Regions from separate parts of the Paenibacillus nuruki genome, predicted to be linked through region 3. Evidence: riboswitches for the same ligand, from Rfam matches in the RefSeq annotation. Region 3 holds a riboswitch; each other region holds the start of a gene.
The links. Region 3 has a riboswitch for cyclic di-AMP ahead of RCP16_RS19700 (hypothetical protein). Riboswitches for the same ligand answer to the same signal wherever they lie in the genome.

Region 1 (8,059 bases), 220 kb from region 3:
TTGTTTTGCGACGCTGTACAAAACAAGATTGCATTAATTCAAAGAAGTACGCTTCATCTTCGACTTCAACTGCCGGACGATCCCTTAGTTTCAAGCGAATGACAGCAGATTCTACATTCGGTTGCGGGATAAATACCGTTTTAGGGACGATACAGATCAATTCAGGCACGCAATAGTATTGAACAGCAATACTAAGACTTCCGTAGTCTTTGCCTCCAGGAGGGGCTGCCATGCGCTGAGCGACTTCTTTTTGAATCATAACGACGATATTGTCTAACGGTAAACGTTCTTCTAACAACTTCATCACAATAGGTGTAGTGACGTAGTATGGTAAGTTAGCCACCACACTGACTTTTTCAACTTCACTGAAGTCTTCACGGAACAATTGATGCAAATCGACTTTGAGCACATCATCATGACGTACTTTAGCATGAGGATAAGGCTCTAAGACTTCTTTCAAAATCGGAATCAAGCGACGGTCAATCTCAACTGCTGTGACTGCACCTGCTTCTTGAGCTAGACGCTCGGTTAATGCACCGATTCCGGGTCCAATCTCTAATGCTCCATTTTCAGGCGTTAATTCAGCTGCTTCTACAATTTTGTTCAAAATATTGGAATCGATCAAAAAGTTCTGACCTAAGCTTTTTTTAAACGAGAATCCATATTTATTAATAATTTCTTTGGTGCGTTTGGGTGTAGCTATTTCTAATCGTTCATCCATATTATTGTTCTTCCTCCGCTTCCAGTTGTGAGAGTGCTGTTGCAAACTCTTCACGGCTAATTCCAAAAATACGTAAACGTTTATGGAACTGCTTTCCATTGCCATAACCTATGCCGAGCAGATTGCCCATTTTCATTCGTCGCTCCGCAGCATCAGGTTGCATCACAAGTCCTGTCATGATCAGATCTTCCCAATCGATCAGAACTTCCGCTTCTGGCATCTCAGAGTGTACACGCGCCAACGCTTCACGAATAGCTTCTGGAGAAGCATTTTCGACACCGATATCACCTTTGAGCGTAGCTTCACTTTCAGGGATAAAAGCATGCTTACATCCAGGGACTTTCTGCGCTACGATCTTACGTATCCGTTCACCTGCAAAATCAGGATCAGTTAATATAATTACACCGCGTCGTTCTTGAGCTAATTTTACACGACGAATCACATGAGCACCTATAGCTGAGCCGCCTGTCTCGATCGTATCTGCGTCTACAGCTCTTTTAATCGCTACGGTATCGTCTCGTCCTTCCACAACAATCACTTCTTTAATCACGTTGATTGTACGCTTCCCTTCACTCTCTAAATGATAAGATAATCTGTTCGATATTCATCTTAACAGAACAAAAAGAAGAGGATTTATCCTCTTCTTTTTGTTTTCTTTATGCACGCTCATAGTTAATATTATTTATATCATATAACAGATGACTGGGCTTAAGCAATGGTGCTATCCCAATCAACACCCTCTCTAGGGTTTAACCGGGCCAATTACATATACAGTGTAACCGGATTTGCGTCCAAATGCTCTCGCTTGGCTCAAGCTGTCTATATACACGTCGATTTTATTACCGTTAATAGCACTACCGGTATCTTCAGCACGGCGGAAGCCAATGCCTTCAATGTATACCCACCATCCCATAGGAATGACACTCGTATCGACTGCAATCGTACGACCTTCTGTTACACGTGCTCCCGAAGCAGTCACTGTACCTAGACCAGGTTCTTGAGACGAATAAGCAGTTAGAGATACATTGTTCAGTACTTTCGCATAAGAGAAATCTACACCTGCTTTGGAAGTACTATTACTTGATCCTCCACTAGAAGAAGCAGCTGCGAGAAGTTTAGGCTCCTCTTTTTTGGTACCAATAGCTACAATCTTATCTTTTACTTTTGCGGTTGTTTTTTTATCAACCATACGTTTGGAGACGAATTCTCCATCTTCGTATACTTTCTCGATGTATTGAACCACTTTACCTGTTTGACCGCCTTGCACTAACTTGGTTTTACCTTCAAGCATAGAACCATCGGTTTTCTTAACCGTTTGATACGGAATCTTGACTACTTTTTTCGCTACAAATGATTTGGTACGCACAATCTTGATATCCATATTGTCATGAACTGAAGATTCCATCGCAGGTGTTAATTGATCTTCACCTGACAGTGTTAACCCAGCCTGCTCCAATGTGTTACCAACTGTTTTAGAGGTGGTATAAATTTTCTTGGTTCCACCATCTGCCGTAATGTTTACTGCAACCGCATGGTTAATATAAACTTTGTCCCCATCCTGAAGCGCGCCATTCATAGGCATAGATACTTTATCTTGTGGTGCCACTTTAATTTGATTTTCATCAAGCAGTTGAGAAAGCATCAATTTACGTGTTTCCACGGTTTGTGCTTTGCCGTCAATGACTACAGAAATATTTTTACCCGCTTGATTATAAAGTAGGGACAATAGCATCGCTGCAAGAGCGATCACTAATAATGCAGCCCACAATACATAGCGTAGGTTTTGTTGCTTCCAACTCAGCGCGTAAGACATGCTGGATGAGCGCGAACCATGGGTTTTTTCGAAAGGAGCAATTGCCACTTCTTCCGTCCTCCTTCATAGTCTCGCCGTCTAGCTGTGACGTAATTGTATATGACGCGACTATATAACAGAATTTTCACAGGCTGATCGTAAGCATAAGATTACCAAATCTGTGTGATAATCTTTCGTGATGTTCAAAAATGCCTGCGCCATGGTCAGTCTAAGGGACACACCTAATATCTGAAAGATCAAATTTCAAATATCGTATTCTCTGAATCTTTTCGTTTAGCCCAAAACAAAAGAAGCCTCTGGAAAAGAGCAAAGCAACTTTTCCTTGGCTTCCGACGTATCTAAATACAGTTCGGAAAACGTTAGAAAATACGAGGTTGCCTCTGCATCGCTTACGGGGTTAGCTGTCGGATTCGGACACATCATATTTCTTGCCCTTTGAAGGCTCCTCCGCTCATGGCGCGAGTACCTCCAATTCACCCCATAGACCCTGTAAAAGGAATCATACATAATGACTTCGGTATTCTGATAATAATGGCTTGAAGACATATGTTGGTTCCCCCGTTTTCCTATGCAGGAAACTCAGCGAGACCGAATCATGGAATCTTGCGTAATAACAGCAAGATTAAATCACTGATGAAATAATATCCCGAACCCAACCCTCATGTAAAGCGACCAGCAAGCACGTTTTTCTGAATAAATGGTTAAAAAGTTGTCATATTCTCTTGTTTTTTGGTTATAATTTATTCATATATCCGTTTAACGCTGTTTTTTGCGTGATTTACTCTCTTTTTCACCGAATGCCAAATCGTTCCAGTGCATTTTTAGTTGTAATTGTACTAATTTCTTCCAGTGATACCCCTTTTAGCGCAGCAGCAGCTTCTGCTACAAGTGTCACATAACCGGACTCATTTCGTTTTCCACGATAAGGATGTGGTGTCAAAAATGGGGAGTCTGTTTCAAGCAAAAGACGGTCCATTGGAACCTGTTGTAACACCTCTTTAGGTTGCTTCGCATTTTTGAAAGTAATCGGTCCTCCAAACGATAAATGAAAGCCCATATCGAGACACATTTTAGCCGTTTCCCAGCTACCTGAAAAGGAGTGCATAACCCCTCCAACTTCATGTGCTTTTTCTTCGCGCAAAATCTTAACAATATCTTCATGAGCATCACGATTATGGATAACAATTGGCATATTAATCGAACGTGCTAGACCGATTTGTTCACGTAATACTTTATGCTGCACTTCTTTCGGTGAAGTATCCCAATGATAATCCAGACCAATCTCACCAATCGCTACTACTTTTTCATGTTTGCATAGCGATTCGATCCATTCCAGATCTCCAGGTTGCATATGAATCGCATCTACAGGGTGCCAGCCAATAGCCGCATATATAAATTCATAACTTTCGACTAATTCCATCGTGGTGGGAATCGTTTCACGGTTGAATCCTACATTGATCATTCGGGTTACCCCTTGTGCATAAGCACGCTCAATCACTTCTTTACGATCATCGGCAAATTCGATCGAATCCAAATGAGTATGTGTATCAAATAACATATACTTTTCTCACTCCTTCTCTGTTTCTCGTTCTTTTTTCGTTAATCTTATATTTCAAATTCCATCTGTGGCGGATTAATTTTGTTTTCAAATATCGCTGCCACTTCTTCGGATAATTGATGAATAACTTTCTCCAACTTATCTTGCGGATAATAGAGATGATATCGACCGCGATGAATCCCGCTAATCGAACGTACAATATCCGATACTTCTGATATTTCTTGGATTCGGTTTTGACGATCTAATAATAGAATTTGTTTTTCTTTTTTAGGATCACCTGGACGAAATACATCATAAGGAAGATCGGTGGGAAAATCGATTTCTAGATCATAATCAGGATGTAATCCTACTCTAGCAAATTCACTACGTATACTGCTAATCGTCTGCTTATCAATTAGATCTGTCTCTACATATTTATACAACTTACGCTGCATAAAACGATGACATACATCTGCCAAAATATCATCGTCTTCCCTTGTCCATTGCATAAATGCTGTCTGTACTAATGCTTCATCTAGCAATAAATAATCACCAACTTGAATATCGCCTTTGAATAACTCAGGTAAAGGATACGGCAAAAATTTAAAATCGAATCCTTCATCGAACAATTCTTTGGCACGACGGAAAATTTGTTTTAATACAATATCTGAACTTCGAGTTACTGGATGAAAATACACTTGCCAGTACATCTGATAACGTGCCATAAGATAATCTTCGATCGCATGCATACCTGATTCTTTGACAACGACGCGTCCATTGTGAGGACGAAGCATCCGCAAAATACGATCAACATCAATCGTTCCATAATTAACTCCTGTAAAATAAGCATCCCGTAACAAATAATCCATCCGATCCGCATCTAACGGACTCGATACCAGATTCACAACGATCTTTTTCTCATAATCTTTGCGAATAACAGAAGCGACTCGTTCAGCAAGACCACTCTCTGCTTCTTCCAATACCCGATTCACTTCGGTATCTCCAAGTAGGATACGACACGTCCATTCTTCATGATCCATATCAAAAGCTTCTTCTATAGAATGAGAAAAAGGTCCATGACCCAAGTCGTGTAATAAAGCGGCACATAATGCCACCAGACTTTCTTCACGTGGCCAATCTTCAAAACCACCACGTTCAAATTGAGAAATAATACGACGTGTAATTTCATATACACCTAATGAATGTGAGAAACGGCTATGCTCTGCTCCATGAAAAGTTAAATAGGAAGTTCCCAATTGTCTTATACGACGTAATCTTTGAAATTCAGGTGTATTAATCAAAGTCCAGATTAAACGATCTTGCACGTGGATATAATTATGTACAGGATCTTTAAATACTTTTTCTTCTCCTAAAGGTTGTACAGGCTTCAAAATAAATTCCTCCTTCTATCAATAAACCCTAACTATTTAAAATTAAAAATAGTTTTTTCGACGATATTGTCGAATGTTGTCGGTATATACAAGCTATGAATTTCCAAATCGACAAAATAATTTTAACCCTATAATACTTGATAATACCGCTATATAAAAATATTTTTTCAAAAAAAAGTGAAAAAAACTGTATTTTTCTTAAATTATAGGTTGACTGATTTGGGAAACGTTGGTATTATGAATATCATAAAACATAGAAATTTGTCGAATGTTAGCACATCAAACAAAACAATAACAACTAATATATTTAAATTTGAGAGGATTGATCAGTAATGATGAAATCAACTGGTATTGTAAGAAAAGTAGACGAATTGGGCCGCGTAGTAATTCCTATCGAACTTCGCCGTACACTAGGTATCGGAGAAAAAGACGCTTTGGAAATCTACGTTGATGGCGAGCGCATTATGCTTAAAAAATACGAGCCTGCTTGTATTTTCTGTGGTAACGCTGAAAATGTAACTTATTTTAAAGGAAAAATCGTTTGTAATGAGTGTATTTCCGAAATTCCTGTCCCTGTGACAAAATAAATAAAATAGGTTATACTAGAACTATCAACTTATTAATTCTAACCTTTTTAATATCTCCTTGAACCTTTACTCAGCATTTTGTCTGGGTAAAGGTATTTTTTTGCTTTCTTTTGGTTTTCAAAAAAGGCTTATCTTTCATTATACTTCCTTTTGCATAGCACTTCCAATTTGCACATCAAAAAGGAACCTCGAACAGATCAAGATTCCTCTATTTTCACGCTTATTTTCTTCATTATTTTTGTTAAAAACTCATCTATTTAACGAGTTTCTTCTATTATAAATGTATTTACCAAGCAAGCTCTTTCGTAACCACTCATATGCGTCTTACTCTTCTTCATTTAATAACACTTGATATACATCACGTTTAGAGATTTCACGATCTTTTGCTGTTTTTTTCATTGCATCTTTACGTGAAATATTCTCTTTATTTTCGTAATAGATCACATGCTCTTCTATCGTCATCTGTTGCCACCATTCGCTGGCTTCAGCTTTGGCTTCAATGATAGATTGTCCCTCGATTACAACACAGTATTCACCAATCGGTGGATGCGATTCTAACCATTCCAATACTTCTTCTACACTACCACGTGTCCATTCTTCATGACGCTTTGTCAGCTCACGTGCTAATACCACATTACGATTGCCTAAATGATGTGCAATCGCTGTTAATGTTTTGATAATTCGGTGTGGAGACTCGTATAACAGCAATGTACCTGCTCCATGCTTCACACTACCCAGTACTTCTTCTTGACCTTTATGATCTCTAGGCAAAAATCCAATAAACGTAAATCGATCTGTCGATAATCCAGAAGCAATCAAAGCAGACAGTGCTGCATTCGCTCCAGGAATAGGAACCACAGCAATTTGTTGCTCCAGTGCTAACTTCACTAATTCTTGCCCTGGGTCAGATATAGCAGGCAATCCAGCATCACTCACAAGCGCCAGACTACTTCCTTCTATAATAAGGCGAATTAACTCCGGTCCACTGGCTTTTTTATTATGCTCATGATAACTCAGTAATTTGCCTGGTGTAATATCGAAATGAGTTAGCAATTTGCGAGTCTGCCTTGTATCTTCAGCAGCAATAATATCGCATTCCTGTAATGTCCGTACAGCTCGATACGTCATATCTTCTAAGTTACCAATCGGTGTTGCAACTAAATACAAAGTGCCTGCCCCTTCATGAAGAACAGCAGACTCTCCTTTAGCAAAACTTTTTTGAATCTGTATGCTCATAGTGACTCCTTTAACCCGTAATAGACAGCTTTGAGATCAGGTGTATATTGTTCATGTTCATCATATACGATAAGTGGTGGTAGCATACGCATTTCTGGCTTACCTCCACGTAATCCTTCAATTAACACCATATTCGCTTCCATATGTTGACGAGGATGTACAAATCGAATACGCTTCGGTTCTACTCCATATTGACGCATCAAAATAATAATGTCTGCTAACCGGTGCGGGCGATGAACCATAGACAGCTTACCACCATTGCGAAGAAGCTTGGCAGACGTTTGAATCACATCTTCTAACGTACAACCAATCTCATGTCTTGCCATCGCATGATGAATATTTAACTTCATATCGCTTCCTGTTACAGGAGCGTAAGGAGGGTTAACGGTTACAGCATCATAAGCTTCTCGTTCACCTGCAAGTGGCATATCTTTAAGGTCTTGTATGCGAATTTTCACCTGTTCTTGTAAGTTATTCATGGTTACACTACGCATCGCCATATCTGCTAAGCGCTCTTGAATTTCCACACCTTCAATACTAGCATTTGTCCGTGTCGATAACAGAATAGGTATTACCCCATTGCCAGTACATAGATCAATTATTTTACCACGCTTAGGAATACTGGCAAACCGTGCCAGCAGTACAGCATCCATCGAAAAGCTGAACACTTCTCGACTTTGAATAATTTTAAGGTCATACGTAAGCAAATCATCAATACGCTCATCTGCCAGAAGGGGTTGTTCGTTCATGGTATTTCCTTTCTTATCCTGCGTT
Region 2 (8,059 bases), 280 kb from region 3:
TGCAGAATTTAATGTAACAGGGGTATACCAAGGTGACCCAATGCAAACAGAATTGACTATGGAATTGAAATTGAGTGGCGATATGGCAATGACATTTACAGTGCCTATGGTTATGACTCAAGAAGTTCTATATGTAAAGATTCCACAAATTCCAATGTTGGCATTGCCTGATACATTGGTAGGTAAATTCTTGAAAGTGGATCTAAAAGAATTGGCTGCTAAAGAAGGTCAAGAATACAAACCTTTAAGCCCAGCGACTACACAACAATTAACTCAAGATTTGTCTACTGCTGTTCTAGACAAATATGATCAAGCTAAATACTTCAAAGATGTAGATACGAAAGATGCTGCTCTTCCTGAAGGTGTAGACGCTAAACAAGTCGTTCAATTCGCAGTAACGAATGAAAATGCAAAAGAAGCAGTAACGATCTTCGTAAAACAAGCATTGCCAGCAGTATTGGATGTTGTGTCTAAAGAAGAATACCGTAGTGCTTTGAATATCAAACAAACAGACATTGATGATATGAAAAAAGAACTTCAATCCGAAGATTCTCAAAATAGCTTCAGCAAGTCTGTAAATGAATTGGATAAATATTTAACTCTAAACCAATTCCATATCAATACAGCAATCAACAAAGATGATTTCCCTGTATACCAACAAATGGTGATGGATGCTGTATTCTCTGACCCTGATACTAAACAAAATGTTAAATTGTCTTTAGATGGTAGCAGTCAGTATTCCAAAATCAATGAAAAACAAACATTTGCTATCGGTATTCCAGCAGATGCAGATGTAGTTACAATGGATGAATTCCAAAAACAAGTAGGTTCTATGTACGGTGGTTACTAATTAGTTGTAACAAAAAGCTCACTGCTTAAGCAGTGAGCTTTTTTTATGTTCAACATGAATGGGTATGAGAAGTAATAGAATTTAAAAGTGAGTTATATCTGCGGTAGAGTCGATAGATTGAGGGGAAAATTCTTCTTTTAAAATCGAAAACATCTGATGATCTTCCCACTGATCGTTAATTTTAACCAATTTGCGTGCAATTCCTTCGGCTTGGAAGCCACATTTCTCCAGTACGCGCCTTGAAGCAATATTATGAGGCAAAATACCTGCTTGTACCCGATGAAGCCCTAGAGAGCGAAAAGCGTACTCTAAAAGCAATTGTACACCCCCAGTCATATACCCTTGACCTTGAAAGTGATGATCCATAGAATAACCGATATCTGCAAATTGACCAACACCACGTACTAAATGCGTTAACGATAACGTGCCAAGCAATTGATGATCGACTTGTGCAAATAAACCAAATAAATAGGCTTTGTCTTCCCAGGCTTCTTGTTGTCTGCGGTAGATCAAGTCCAATTGGCTAGGAAGTGTAAAAAATTCTTTGGGATATCTTGGTTCAAAGGTCTGATTCGCTTCGCGACTGTTCACTCGTAATTGCAGAAGAGCCGAAGCATCCTCTGGTTCGAGCAGACGAATATAAATACCAAGTGTGCTATTCGATAATTGTAGCGACATATCATCCCTCCTTAGGCAGAATTATGATTGTAAAGGTCTAGGCTTTTTGAGTCGCAAACGTAACTGCTTGAAGAAGTCTGTTAATAGCAGAGCACATTCAGGTTGTAAAATATCTGTGATGATCTCCGTACGATGATTAAATCTAGGTTCTTGAAGCAAATTCATTAATGTGCCGGCACAGCCAGCTTTGGGATCGACAGTTCCATAGACAACAGTAGGAACACGACTCTGCACGATAGCGCCTGCACACATAGGGCAAGGTTCTAAAGTGACATAAAGAGTACAATCAAGTAGCCTCCATGCCCCTAACGATTCACTGGCTTGTCTGATCGCTATAATTTCAGCATGAGCAGTAGCATCGAATGAAGTTTCTCGTAAATTATAACCTCTACCTACGATCATATTGTCTTTAACAACAATAGCTCCAATCGGTACTTCACCGAGCTGTTCCGCTTTGCGAGCCTCGGCTATAGCTTCTCGCATCCAGTACTCATGTACTTCTTGAGAAATAATAAACCCAACCTTTCACTGTGGATACTTTCTTTACTTGTACATCGAACAGATATTCGTTGTTAACACGTTGTGGATAGAACTGTGGATAACTCTTAAAAAACGAAAATGATAACGTTTTAGCTCAAAAAGTTGTGGATAACTATTTTAAAACGATCAAAAATAAGTCGTATCTACTATTTTAGGCAAACTGCAATTTATTTTCAATCCATCTATGGTAAACAAAATAAAAAAAGTAGACCTTAGATATACTAAGGTCTACTTTGAGTGATCATTATTATTTGCCGTTGTTCGCCATCGATTGAAGAGTAGGATTCACATCTTCATCCACATACTTACGAATAATCGATACTTCTACACGACGATTTTCTGCACGTCCCAAGTTGTTAGAGTTACTAGCAACAGGACGATACTGTCCGTAACCAATCGCACTAAATTTACGTGGATCGAGTTTGTTATTCAGCAATAGAATTTTCATAAAGTTAAGTGCACGATCTGAACTTAAGTTCCAGTTAGATTCATATTGTGAATTGGAGATAGGAACATTATCGGTATGACCTGAAACGATAATATCGTAATCCGGGAACTGTTGTAAAATATTTGAGATTGATTTGGCGAGTACACGAGACTCAGGCTTCACTGTAGCTCGTCCTGAAGCGAATAACGTATTATCACTAATCGTAATACTTAATTGAGATTGATTAAGCTTGGTCGCTAACTGTTGGCTTAATCCATTGTTTTTGATGTAGCTGTCTAGTTGACGTTTTAACTTCTCTAGATTTTCCTGCTCTTGTTGTTTGAGTTTTTCACGTAAACTTTCTTTGGTTTTCTGAGTATTATCAGCAGGTGAAGCAGCAGATGCTGGTGTTTCATTATCATCCGATTTAGGCGTTTGACCGCTTGTTTCTTCCATAGCATTTTGCTCTAGAACACCTGTACCACCAGTGAAAGCTGCATTCATGGCTGCTGCCATTTGTTGAAATTTGGATGCATCTAGTGAACTCATTGCAAATAGAGTAATAAATAAAGCAAGCAATAGGGTCATTAAATCAGAATACGGAAGTAACCAGCTTTCATCTGGATGTTCTTCGTGCGGCTCATGCCTTTTTTTACTCACTCGGTACCGCCTCCCCTACGTTGCCACTGCTACTTTCTTCGCTGTTCATTTTCGCATTTTCAGTAGGTGTTAAGAAGACTGCCAACTTCTGACTAATCGCAATTGTAGATACACCGGATTGAATCGAAAGTAGACCTTCTACCATCATCAATTTCACTTCTACTTCAGCTTTGGATAAGCGTTTAAGCTTAGTCGCCATAGGATGCCATAATACATAACCACTAAAGATACCGAGCAATGTCGCCATAAAAGCACCGGCAATCGCATGAGAAAGTTTTTCTAAGTCAGTCAAATCTGCCATCGCAGCAATCAGACCAACTACCGCTCCAAGTACACCCAGTGTAGGAGCATACATACCTGCTTGTGAGAAAAGAAGTGCGCCTGAACGGTGACGTTCTTCTGTCGCATTAATATCTTCCATCAATACATCTTGTACAAATTCCTGATCATTACCATCAATAATCATACGCATTCCGTTACGAAGGAAAGGATGATCAATTTCTTCAACTTTAGATTCCAATGCAAGTAGACCTTCACGACGCGTAATTGAAGCCCACTCCATAAACATACCGACTAGATCTTTTTTGTCCATTAATTTTTGTTGAACAAATACGACTTTAAACAATTTACCAAGGCGTTTTACTTCGTTCATTGGGAACGCCATAAAAATGGTTGCTGCTGTACCTACAAAAATGATGACATAAGCGGCTGGATTATTCACCAGATTGATTAGGGGAGCACCCTTTAAAAGCATACCGAATATTAGTGAACCCAAACCAAGTACTAGACCGATAATTGTTGAAATTTGCATAATACACCTCGTCCGTGAGTATAATAGTTTATCTTTTTCATCATCCACTTCCATGTAATGATGTGTTTTCCAAAAACATCTGATACTCTTTTATCGACAAGATATGCTGCATTGTTAAGAGTTTTTTAGTGTATATTTGCGTTATAATGTAAATAAGCTGGAAAATGTAACAATATGGACAGATCGGGAGGTTAAGTATGGGCGTTAAGCATGGAAGAGATTATGAGGACATATTAAGTGATTTAACATCAGCAGTAGGGATGATTCCAGACAGTTATTTATTTTTTGATATGGAACCTCAAGAGTGGGAAGTACTTGCTGAAGGTGAACGACATGAAGTGAATGAAGCATTGGCAGAAGATTTATTTTTTGCGTTAGGCTCAGAGTCTATGATCAATGTAGGTAGTGGAGTTGTCATTTACGATGCAGATACCCATCGAATCGATATTCTGATTGGCAAAGAAGAAATGACTTTCGTAACTTTAATTTAAAACATCTATTATAGGTATGTAAAAAAAGAAATACACAAAAAGCACAGAAGAATGAGTCTTATCATTCCTTCTGTGCTTTTATTTTAGAGATTAGGATAACGTGCGTTAGGCGGAGCTTGATAGACCATACAATAAAAAGGCTTCATCCCATCAGGCGTTCTGCGTTCATACATATCTGTAATATAAAAATCTGCTTTCTGATAGGTGCGAATAGCCCGTTGATTCCAGGTCAATACTTCTAAATCAATCTCTGCGGTAGCACTACGTTCCTGAGCCGTCTGCACAATTGCTCGTACAAATTCTTCTCCATAACCATGACCACAAAGATCGGGACGCATTCCTATACCTAGTCTAATCGTATCTCCTAATGGAAAAAGTTGAGCAAATCCAGCTAATTGTTCATGTTTATCTAGAACAGATAGATATTGTTCTTCTCGAATTATCGGATCTCCAAATTCAATCCCTAATTCTTTCATTTGTTCCCATGCCATCCAACCATAGATATTATAAGGTGGTTCATAGATCCATGTGCATACTTCAGCGGCATGTAATTCTGTCAAAGGAATAGTATGAAAAACAGAATCTAGTGATGAGCTCATCCAGTAACCTCCTATGACCATACTTCATATGTATACCATAAAAAAAAGATAAAAAATTTGCAATATCCTGTTTACCATAATTACGAGTAGGTTAATAATAAGTAGACATAATTATAACCACAACAAAATATAAATTTTCAAAGATTCACAATTTTATGTAACCTATTAGACGTTCGATACGTCTTACTTATATAGAAACATAAAAAAACCACCAAAGATTCTGGCGGGAATCTTAAGTGGTCTGTAGGTTCATTTATATGAGTTGTTAATAGGATAATTAATTGTCAGTTGCGAAGGTGTTATATGTGGAATCACTCATAACGCGTTTAGCACCAACGTAACGATTTTGATAGTAATCCATGCTCAAACTGTCAATTCTCACACCTTTAGAAGTAGAAGCGTGTGCGAAGTTACCATTTCCTACATAAACTGCTACATGTGAAACTCCAGCCCCGGTAGTATTGAAGAATAACAGATCTCCAGCAATTAAATCACTTTTTGATACAGGCTCACCTACTTGATATTGAGAACTAGATTGGCGAGGAAGATCAATGTTCATTTTGCCGAATACATATTGTGTAAATCCAGAGCAGTCAAAACCGCTGAAAGATGTTCCACCAATACGATAAGGTGTTCCAATAGCTCCATCAATTACTTGATCCATTTTAGAATCTGCATGTGCACTTGTTACTCCAAGTGACGTAAATGCAATAGCAAGTCCCATTACTGCGGCTGTTAGTTTCTTTTTCATGTTCAAAATCAATTGTCCCCTTCCAATTGCCTACGAGGTTAGCTTAAGGATTCGGTAGAAGGTATTCCCCTATGATCCCTCCGAAACAAGATCAATTCACCCAAAACGGTTCCCCCGTTTCCCGGTACCAAGGAATTTGGCTCAAAGCTTGGTATGTACCGTTCACGGATCATTACGACAAAACGACAAATTTTTCATTACGCTATAAAGGTTACAGCATTTCGTTTTAAAGTTTACAAAGTTGTTACTAAAATCTCACTGGATTTATTCTACCAGAGGTTTTTTACTTTGGCAAACGTTTATTCATCTGTTTTTAATATTTGCTTAAGCATTTTGACGAGTAATCTCTGTCAAAGCCTACGGTTGTCATGTTCTTAAAAGTTAAAAAAATTTAATCTTTTGATCAGATGTGGGTGGTTATTAGTGAATGATGACCACTATATATACTTTCTTCGGTTCACCAATCACAATAATGAACGTTTTTTACCTTTTTTTATGAAAAATCGTGACAATAATCGACTTTATTGGCTTTTAACTCATTATTCGCTACAATATGAGTAATAGATTAAAGTACCATTTATATGTATAACAGTCTTTATTTATACTGACCTACAAAGGAGTATTCTAACAATATGGATGAAAATCAACCAAGTAAAAAGTCAATGTCACTGAATATTGTAAGTAGTAGTGCAAAAAGTAGTAAACATAAGGGGTTTGGATCAGGAGCGATTAACCTCAATAATGTTTCCCCTATCATTATAGACCATGGCGAAGCAAAAATCGATGTTGGCGCTATGCATGCCAAAAGTAAGGTAGAAAAAGGAATCAAATTTACTACCAATCGTGAAGAATTAAATGGTGGTCGCCAAGTATGGTTAGTATGGGTCGCTGTAGATAAATTAGCTGAAGGTGTTAATTATGCAGGAGCGACGGCTTGTGAGATGTGGATCAATGAAGAAGAGAAAAAAGGCTGGAAAATTCTTGCCGAGCATGTGAATAAGTTAGATTATGCGATCAAGCGTCGCATTATGTTAGAGGGCTTAGGAACAGAAGAAAAAGCAGCGCTTAAAAAGTTATTGGTTGCCCATAATGAAGAGTGGTGGAATCAGTCTTCAGAAGAGTTTAAATCTGCATTAGAAGGTTAATAATAACTAACATAGTCTACGTATTACACAAAAGACCGACGACCCTCAGATCGTCGGTCTTTTATCATTTCATGTCACCATTTTGGTATCACTTTTAAAAAACTTCTTCTATAGAAGAATAATATTACACCAACAAGTATTAAGGATTCAAAATAGTAGGATTATCTTTATTTATATCATATAATAACAAGTAAAATATGGTAAAAAAGGTTATGAATGAGGATGGGATGTCAAATGACTATAAAAATTGGAAATTTACTTCCTTCTATCTCTAAACCCTTGTTATAATTAAGAGAAAGTCATCATCGTAGGAAGCTGTCCCTTGCGTGACTAAAATATTCTACAGATGGAGGGAACACTAAATGCAAAAAAGCGAAGCTGCTTACACCAAGACATTAAAACAGCCTATTAGTACAGGTATCCCGGGACTGGATGATATTTTATGCGGTGGCATTCCCCCAGGAGGCGTCGTTATTCTGGAAGGTGAGCCAGGTACAGGCAAAACAACGATAGGTATGCAATTCTTGGTTGAAGGTGCTATTAAACATAACGAGCCCGGTATTTATATTACATTCGAAGAACTTCCTGAACAAATCTACGATGATATGGAACGGTTTGGATGGAATTTGAAAGATTTGGAACGGCGTAACTTATTACGTGTGATCTGTATAGAACCGGAAATTTTATTAGAACAGATGCTTGAACCCAATGGATTATTTGAATATATGATCAAAGAAATTGGTTGTAAGCGTGTAGTTATGGATAGTATTAGTTTATTTAGATTAATGAGTAGTGAACAAGAAGCCAGGACAAACGTATATACCATTCGCAATATTATGCGAAAACATGCGTTGACTTCTTTTTTTATTAGAGAATATTCCGAAGTGGAAGGTATGCATATTCCTTTCGAGAATTATATCTGTGATGGTATTGTCAGGCTTTCTTTGAAGCCTTTAATGGAAAAATATCGTAAGCGGACGATCGAAGTACTCAAAATGCGCGGTACTCGAATTTTGGAAGGTGAACATACGTATAAGTTTGTTGAAGACGGCGTCTATATTATTCCTTCTTTATCAATGGCAGAAGACAAGATACTGGTACAAGAAA
Region 3 (8,059 bases):
GAAATGATCCGTACTGCACTCGCAGAAGGTATCAATTTTCTAGACACTGCATTCATTTATGGGCCTAAGCGCTCTGAAGAATTGATTGGTGAAGTACTTCAAGAAACAGGTAAGCGCAACGAAGTCATTATTGCGACCAAAGGCGCTCACAAATTCACAGATAGCGGTGACGTTGTGATTGATAACTCACCTGAATTTCTACGTTCAAGTGTAGAAGATAGTCTCAAACGCCTACAAACCGATTATATCGACTTATTTTATATTCATTTTCCAGACGAACATACACCGAAAGATCAAGCTGTAGCTGAACTGAAAAAGCTAAAAGACGAAGGCAAAATTCGAGCTATTGGTGTGTCTAACTTCTCGTTAGAACAGTTGAAAGAAGCGAACACTAACGGCGATGTGGATGTCCTTCAAGGTCACTATAATTTATTCCATCGGGATGCTGAAAAAGATCTGTTACCGTATACGGCTGCAAATGGAATCACGTTTATTCCTTATTTCCCACTCGCTTCCGGTCTACTGGGTGGTAAATATACCAAAGACACCAAGTTTGATGATATTCGTGCCAAAGATCCACTCTTTACAGGGGATGCATTTATAGAAAATCTGGCAAAAGTAGATCAACTTCGTCCGATTGCACAGACCAAAGGTGTAGATGTCGCTCATATTGTACTGGCATGGTATCTGACACGCGATTCGATAGATGCAGTCATTCCGGGTGCGAAGCGTTCAGATCAAGTCAAAGACAATCTCAAAACACTACAAGTCCAATTAACACCGCAAGAAATAGAGCATATCAATTCGATTTTTAGCTAAATAGATGCCGTCATCTAATCATTATAATCGAAGCCAAGTACCTGCATTATGTGTAGGTACTTGGCTTTTTCAGTGTTTTTCTAGCAACGATATATGACTGGCTACTTTACTTCCCTTCACTTGCATGTACAAAAAAAGCCGCTCTATATCGAGCGACTTCTGGTCTGTATTTCATATGATTTAGAACTATATCGTATGTGGATATGCATCTGATTCAGTGTAAGTTAGATACGCATCGTATCTGGACGCCAATTCGTAATCGCATTTTCGATATCTGAACCAGATAGATTCTGACTGGCTGCACGTTCGCATAAGGCAGGGAATTCTTCATCACTTGCATAACGAAGCGCTATAATTTGAGATTTGGATAGACGAGAATCCAATTCTTTTCCAGTTAAACGGAAATAGCGGAATTGCTCTTCAATGCGTACAATTCGATCCTGCGTTTTGGTCGCATAGACTCGAATCCGTGGAATAGCGAAAAATAAACACACCATTAATATCAATAATAACCATGATAACAATACATGCTCATCATAACGAATCGCTTCTACCCAGTAGATTACAGTGAGTACAAACGTTACTAATAAAAGAGGCAAAGCCACAAAATGATACGGCCAATCATAACGAATCGATTTCTTTTTCGGTGGTGTTGCCATGATTACACATCCTTTTCCTACTGCAAATGTATTTCCCATGTATTATTACACCAATCACTGGAAATATTATCATGTTGCGTAAGAAAGATATGTTCATTCGCAATCAAGCTGTACAACACCACCTTGAATTAACCCCAAAAAGTAACCCAACGAAATCTTACATAAAATGATGAATATGATCAGAAATAAAATCTTACGCTGGATATCCTCCACCTGGTGGTGGCCATGCGCCAAACAAGCGACGTAACAATACAATTTCACCCAAATGATACGTATTATGAGAAGCAATATTACGCAACAATCCAGCAGCCGTTTCGCCCGGGAAATAGACTAATGGTTGTTCCAAATTCATTGTACGCGCTAATTCACACGCATAATCAATCCCTTGAAGAAAACGATCCAAAACATCTTGCCATGTCGCTTCATCCACTGCTTGTACTTCAGTCGGCCAGCTTTCACTAACATTCGCAGGCATTTGAGGCTTTTCACCTTTAAGATGCGTTAACATGAAGTCTTGCCAGTAATTCATATGACTAATTAACTGGTAAATGGTATATGGAGAATTCTCCAAAGATCGACCTGATAGTTCTAAATCGATATCTGATAAAGCACGTGCAATCGGCAAATGCCCTCTTTCTCCGATCAAAGATTGCACTAACGCTTTGGAAAAAGCTTCTTGTGAAGAAATAGTCATGAGAGTGCTCCTTTGATTGTTGTATTCAGGTTATTCTGGTTGGATAATCCCTACCGAATATAAGAAAATCAGAATAATTAAGATCGGTGCCACATAACGTAGAATAAACATCCATGTGTCGTACCAGAAGCCAGATATTCCTGCTTCTTCTCCTGCACGTTTCCATGCATATCCTGTAAAGATCGTGACAATAAATCCACCTACAGGCATCAAAATATATGAAGTCACAAAGTCGAATAGATCAAAAATACTTTTGCCATCTAATGAAATAAAGCTAAGCACACCGCCTACAGATAATGCAGCAGGTACACCTAGTATAAAAGAAAACACACAGACGAGAATAGCTGCTTTTTTACGAGACCAATTCCATTGTCCCATCGCATAAGCTACAGGTACTTCGAGAATAGAGAAGCACGAAGTGATTGCCGCAATCGCGAGCAATAAGAAGAATAGACCTCCAAAAAAAGCACCTAAAGGCATTTGTGCAAAAGCAGCAGGTAAAGCCATAAATGCTAGCCCTACACCTTGATCTGGTTTTAATCCATAAGAGAATACGGTTGGGAAAATAATTAATCCTGCTAAAAGTGCATAGAATAAATCGCCTGCGCCGATCGCAAGCGCTGCTTTACCTAAAGATTGCTCTTTGCGTACATAAGAACCATACGTTAACATACAACCCATCCCTAGAGATAAAGAGAAGAATGCATGTCCTAATGCTGTTAAGATCGAAGCTCGGCTTAATTTAGAAAAATCAGGTGCTAAGAAAAATTCTACCCCTGCTCCTGCGCCAGGTAACGTCAATGAACGGAACATTAAGATGAGCAAAATCACCAGAAATCCTGGAATCAGAATCTTGTTGTACTTCTCAATTCCACCCGATATCCCTTTAGCAATAACAATACCTGTAATTAGCATCACAACTGCTTGCCAGAATAACGGTGCATATCCACCTGCAAAATTCGTAAAGGCTGCTGTAAAATCAGTATTCACATCAGATAGACTACCGCTAAAAGATAAAACGGTATAATGTAATGTCCATCCTGCAACAACACCGTAATAACACATAATTAGAAATGATGTAACAACAGGAACAGTACCAATCCATTTCCAATGCTTCTTCCCTGTAATGTTGAAAAGCGAAGCCGCAGCATTACCCCGTCCACTTCGACCAATAGCCATTTCTGCTAATAAAATCGGTAGACCTACTACAATCAGACAGATAATAAACATCAGGAAAAAGGCAGCTCCACCGTATTTACCTGTGATATACGGGAACTTCCACATATTTCCTAACCCTACTGAACTACCAATTGCTGCTAAAATAAACCCGCTTGTTGAAAAGCGTTCGATCTTGCCGCTGCCTGTACTTGATGAACCTGAACCTTCTTTTTGTGCCATAGGTATACTCCTTATGAATAAAGTGAATTATGCCTATGTTACACAAAACGTTATATCTTGTCCATGAAAAGAAAGTAACAATTTGAAAAAAGTCAAAAAGGGCTACTTTTTCATTGATTATTAAAGCAATAAGACAGCAATTGTTGCTGATCTTCGTCGGTGATTTCCTGCTGACTGTACTGGTTGTCTGTATATTGTGACAATACATGATTCCAGAATGATTGAGCATGGCTATTTCGTGAGGAGGCATTGGTCTGTAGCTCCCAATCCCCTTTATATTGGTCAAAAATGTGACTAGCGGCTTGACGGGCAACGCCTTGTCCACGAAATGGACGTATCACAAAAAACTCATTTAAATAATACTGCGCCTTAGAACCATCCGGTAAATAAGGAGCCGTCGCTATTAACGCAAAGCCAGCTGGTACGCCATTCACACGAATAATCCACGGATAAAGAACGCCTGGATGTCGCCACCAGATCAGAAAAACATCGCTTTGTTGATGAAGAGTCGCATATTCTTCTTCGTCAAAAACACCTTGTGAATTCGGCAATCGTTCCCAAATCTCTGACAGATCATACAGATAATAAGGATACATATTGCAAATGATATGCGCTTCTTCTTCACGGCAAAGAGTGATCTGGATAAGGTCTGTATGATTATCGCTCATTACGTTCCCCTTTCAGAATGCTCTTCTGGATTGAGTCGCCATTCGATGATCAAATAATCGCTATATTCCCGCCGTATAGTGGCTCCACAGCGGTCGATATAGGTGTGACGTAATTTAGCATAGGAACGTTCGCTTTTGAATAGATGAGCAGAAAGTAAACGGTAGCCTTGAGTGGTTAACGTATCTCGCAATACCGTAATAACAGGAACGGCTAATTTCAAATCTTGATAATTAAAATAAATCTGAAAATCACTAATATAGACAGCATCAAGCCCTTGTGTGATTTCATGAGGATCATCGTCTGATTCGGTAGGCTTGGATGCTTGCGAATACGTCACTTTCAAATAGCCGATCAATACCATCGACACAGGAGACTCAGGCTGATCGATAGCTGGAGATGTAGAAGGTTCTACTGCATGTACATAGATATTGAAGCTATGCGAGTGAGGTTCAAAAGCGATATAAAATTCGCCAATCTCACTGCTGGATAAAGGGATATACCCATCTGGTATAGAGTATGTCTGCTCATTATTCATTATTTTTGTAGAAACTGAATCGTAAACTGAATCGCTTCTAACGCTTCTTGTACAAACGCTTTATTTTCTTTTTCCCATTCATTTGGATCATCCATAAAAGAGTCATCTAACCATTCTTCTAATCCAGTCGCTATTTTACGGCGCTCATTCGGTTGTGCTGGAGCTTTACCACGTAATGCTTGGATTGCACTGCGCATCACTTTGCAGGAAGATTGGATAAATGGATAATCGTCTTTATCCCATGCTTTGGCATTATCCATATCGTAAAAAGAAATCCATTTTTCGATCGTTGAAGCTGCTTGCTTGGGTTCTAATTGAGGCATATTATAATTCTCCATTTCTATAATTGAACTAATACGTACGAATGATGACGTCAACTCCGTTTTTTAGTAGAAGCAGTCGTAGGTTGTGATTCATCGGCAATCCGCTGCAAACGATCTGAAAGATACACATGCGACCCGGGTTTGGCCGTCTGTGCAATTCGATACATCGCTAGAGCGACTGCACTTGCTTCTATTCCCCGATATTTACGAAGAGGGCCCACCATAAGGAAAGATAATGCCTGAGAGATGACAGTGCCAAATTGCTCGCCTGCACGGCTATCTTTACGCTTACCAAGCAATAAAGATGGACGAATCAACGACAACGAGGTATATCCAATCTGTTGTAATCGCTGTTCCAGTTCTCCTTTGATCCGTGTATAAAAGATACTGGACTTCGGATCGGCTCCCATAGAACTGATAACGATAAACTGTTTGGCTCCTTGCTCATACGCCATCTGCGCTACCGCAAATGGATAAATAACATCAATTTCGATCATCTGCTTCTGTGTTCCTGCTTGCTTAATCGTTGTTCCCAGACAACAGAATACATCATCTGCTTTCATATCCGCTCGATAATCTTGCAATTTATTGTAATCCACCACAACCTGTTGCAACTTCATATGTTGCAGTTGTTGCACAGGTTGGCGGACAAGAGCAATCACTTGAGTGTATTCTGTACTTTCTAATAACTGGCGCAGCAACTTTTTGCCTACTAGACCTGTGGCTCCTGCGACTAATGCTGTTTTACCGATCACGATCATCTCCATTTCTGCGCATCGCCTTGATTCCCTATCTTCTTCATTATCAAGATATCATCAGCAAATTGCAAAATAAAATGAGCGATCGATCTACAGCCCCTTTTTATAACAAAAAGGAAGCACTGCTCCCATTCGTATGAATAATGTAATCGGCGCCCAGTCCACGATAAATCAATCGGGATTGGTTGCCTTCTGTAATAACATAGAGTTGCTGTGATGACCATGTTCGGCAGATCTGGATATAACGACAACAGAGCGGTAGACTGCGTTCAAATAAATAAATTTTGCCAATCTTCAACTCTGGAATCCGCCATAACTCTTGTCGCTGTGTGTCGATCACCAGCACATGTTCAATCCCCATTTTCTGATATCGAAGTTGATCGGCTTGACTGTTCACGATCACTGCAAATGGAATCTTTTTTACTTTTAACAATTGCATAAATTGCTCCCCTGCTACAGTAGCCGGTGATACCAGTACAAATTCCTGCTCATATTCCATCCTTGTTCGCGCTCCTCCACCCATTGTAGACAACAAAAAAAAGCCGTTAGAAGAGGACCTCTTCATCAGCTTCTAAGACAAGTGCCTGCGGCATCTTATCATGGCGTAGTTGATTATTGTCGTCTCTCTTATTGCAGCTTACGAGGTTAGCTGACGGATTCGGAAGTAAGAGTCTCCCTACAGAGTTATCGGTCTTCACCAACTGCTCTGATTCACCCCTGAATAGCTCACTAGCATAGTGTCTATTCTTATGGTTCCCCCGCTGATTGAAAGGTCTATTGATACCCTTTTCAGCCATTAAGCTGTAATGAACTTGAAAGAAATCATACGCCCGCTCTTTTCGTTTGTAAAGCAGTACTGAAGCTCGCTATATTCGGATATAGAGCAATCCAGTCGATTGTAGGGTTCTAATGTTCTATTTCCTTCATCTAGCGCTGTTTTACTTTCTTTTACAGGATAAATGGATAAACTGGCGCATTGATGAGTATACAAGACATTACCGTATGAATGAATAGAATGAATCCGATTACATGGTTGTTTTCACAGATATATGATCTTTTTAATACTCAGGTCTGATTTTACTTCTTTCTCTGAGCGGACTATGATTGCTAACAATATCTGACATCAAGTATACCGTTATAGACAGATACACGGATCGTGATTGGATTAGGCAAAGAAACATCATATTAAAGGAGTGTAGATTTTTGATGAGTCTGTTATCGGCCATTTCACCTGTTACTCATGCGGCATCCACTAGCAATACATCTGTCCATGTTATTCATTCTATTGAAGTATTTCAGTATGATAATCGCTGTCTAGCCTTACCTGAAATGGATGGCTATCTGCACTGCGGGCTGTTAAAAATCGCAAGTCATGGAGTTACAGGCTGGGCGGAATATTCATTTACAGATCAAGTTCAGCATCTGGATCTGGTGAAATGGAGTCGAGTATTTACATCACTCAAAAAATGCCCTCTAGATCAAGCACTCTCTCATATCGATCAGCAGCAACAGAATTGGGGAAGTGTACGTAGTCAGGTTGCTTTAGAAGCATTGACTGAACTGCGGATTCGACTACAAGATTCACCTGATGTGTGGACATCGTCAGATGCGCTTATTAATCATGCTTTTTTGTTAGATTACACCATCGCTTATTATTCCTTTTGAACAATTCTGGTTAATGGATCATAACTACGAAATAAAGGAGTGTGCCTTTCTTGAATTCTGAAAAAATTATGGTGTGTGTGTATTATGGGCCCAATGGAGAACGATTGATCAGGCGTGGTATTCATTTATCTCAATTGATTCAGTCCCCACTCTGTGTACTCAGTGTGATTGATCACCCGATCGATGAGATGGATCAGCAAGAAGAGAAATATGTAGAGGCATGGCGCAAATTGACCGAAGAAGCAGGAGGTACATTTGTCCTTTTAGAAAGTCATGGACAAGAAGCTGCTGATATTATTGCTTCAACTGCTCAAAAGCATGATGTGACGCAATTGATTATTGGACAATCTGCTCAGACACGCTGGCAAGAAATCATGAAAGGTTCTATCGTGAATGATCTATTGGAAAAGTTGGGAGCGATTGATCTACATATTGTAGCCGTACAGCGGATGCAAGCGCAGTTAGAAGAAACGCATGAAGAAGGTGTAGATGTAGAAGTCGTTCAGACCCCACGCGGCTATGAAATCGCCTATGAGACA

Region 1: linked by a shared signal. The riboswitch ahead of RCP16_RS18670 (resuscitation-promoting factor) and the one ahead of RCP16_RS19700 (hypothetical protein) in region 3 are both predicted to bind cyclic di-AMP.
Region 2: linked by a shared signal. The riboswitch ahead of RCP16_RS18390 (C40 family peptidase) and the one ahead of RCP16_RS19700 (hypothetical protein) in region 3 are both predicted to bind cyclic di-AMP.

What each region holds. Positions count from the first base shown of each region.
Region 1 is NZ_OY725677.1:4,213,578-4,221,636, forward strand. Features, by position in the region: gene rsmA (16S rRNA (adenine(1518)-N(6)/adenine(1519)-N(6))-dimethyltransferase RsmA) at 1-721, opposite strand, end outside; gene rnmV (ribonuclease M5) at 723-1,271, opposite strand; gene RCP16_RS18670 (resuscitation-promoting factor) at 1,464-2,582, opposite strand; cyclic di-AMP (ydaO/yuaA leader) riboswitch at 2,906-3,129, opposite strand; gene RCP16_RS18675 (TatD family hydrolase) at 3,325-4,092, opposite strand; gene RCP16_RS18680 (HD domain-containing protein) at 4,140-5,462, opposite strand; gene RCP16_RS18685 (AbrB/MazE/SpoVT family DNA-binding domain-containing protein) at 5,795-6,049, shown strand; gene rsmI (16S rRNA (cytidine(1402)-2'-O)-methyltransferase) at 6,374-7,285, opposite strand; gene RCP16_RS18695 (tRNA1(Val) (adenine(37)-N6)-methyltransferase) at 7,282-8,034, opposite strand.
Region 2 is NZ_OY725677.1:4,152,280-4,160,338, reverse strand. Features, by position in the region: gene RCP16_RS18425 (hypothetical protein) at 1-850, shown strand, start outside; gene RCP16_RS18420 (GNAT family N-acetyltransferase) at 932-1,528, opposite strand; gene tadA (tRNA adenosine(34) deaminase TadA) at 1,550-2,038, opposite strand; gene motB (flagellar motor protein MotB) at 2,316-3,155, opposite strand; gene motA (flagellar motor stator protein MotA) at 3,148-3,966, opposite strand; gene RCP16_RS18400 (hypothetical protein) at 4,164-4,457, shown strand; gene RCP16_RS18395 (GNAT family N-acetyltransferase) at 4,541-5,056, opposite strand; gene RCP16_RS18390 (C40 family peptidase) at 5,334-5,807, opposite strand; cyclic di-AMP (ydaO/yuaA leader) riboswitch at 5,820-5,959, opposite strand; gene RCP16_RS18385 (YwhD family protein) at 6,440-6,952, shown strand; gene RCP16_RS18380 (ATPase domain-containing protein) at 7,315-8,059, shown strand, end outside.
Region 3 is NZ_OY725677.1:4,430,476-4,438,534, reverse strand. Features, by position in the region: gene RCP16_RS19740 (aldo/keto reductase) at 1-819, shown strand, start outside; gene RCP16_RS19735 (DUF6526 family protein) at 1,044-1,478, opposite strand; gene RCP16_RS19730 (DinB family protein) at 1,672-2,172, opposite strand; gene RCP16_RS19725 (sodium-dependent transporter) at 2,203-3,570, opposite strand; gene RCP16_RS19720 (GNAT family N-acetyltransferase) at 3,681-4,238, opposite strand; gene RCP16_RS19715 (hypothetical protein) at 4,238-4,774, opposite strand; gene RCP16_RS19710 (hypothetical protein) at 4,774-5,097, opposite strand; gene RCP16_RS19705 (oxidoreductase) at 5,148-5,864, opposite strand; gene RCP16_RS19700 (hypothetical protein) at 5,959-6,354, opposite strand; cyclic di-AMP (ydaO/yuaA leader) riboswitch at 6,475-6,668, opposite strand; gene RCP16_RS19695 (hypothetical protein) at 7,062-7,520, shown strand; gene RCP16_RS19690 (universal stress protein) at 7,562-8,059, shown strand, end outside.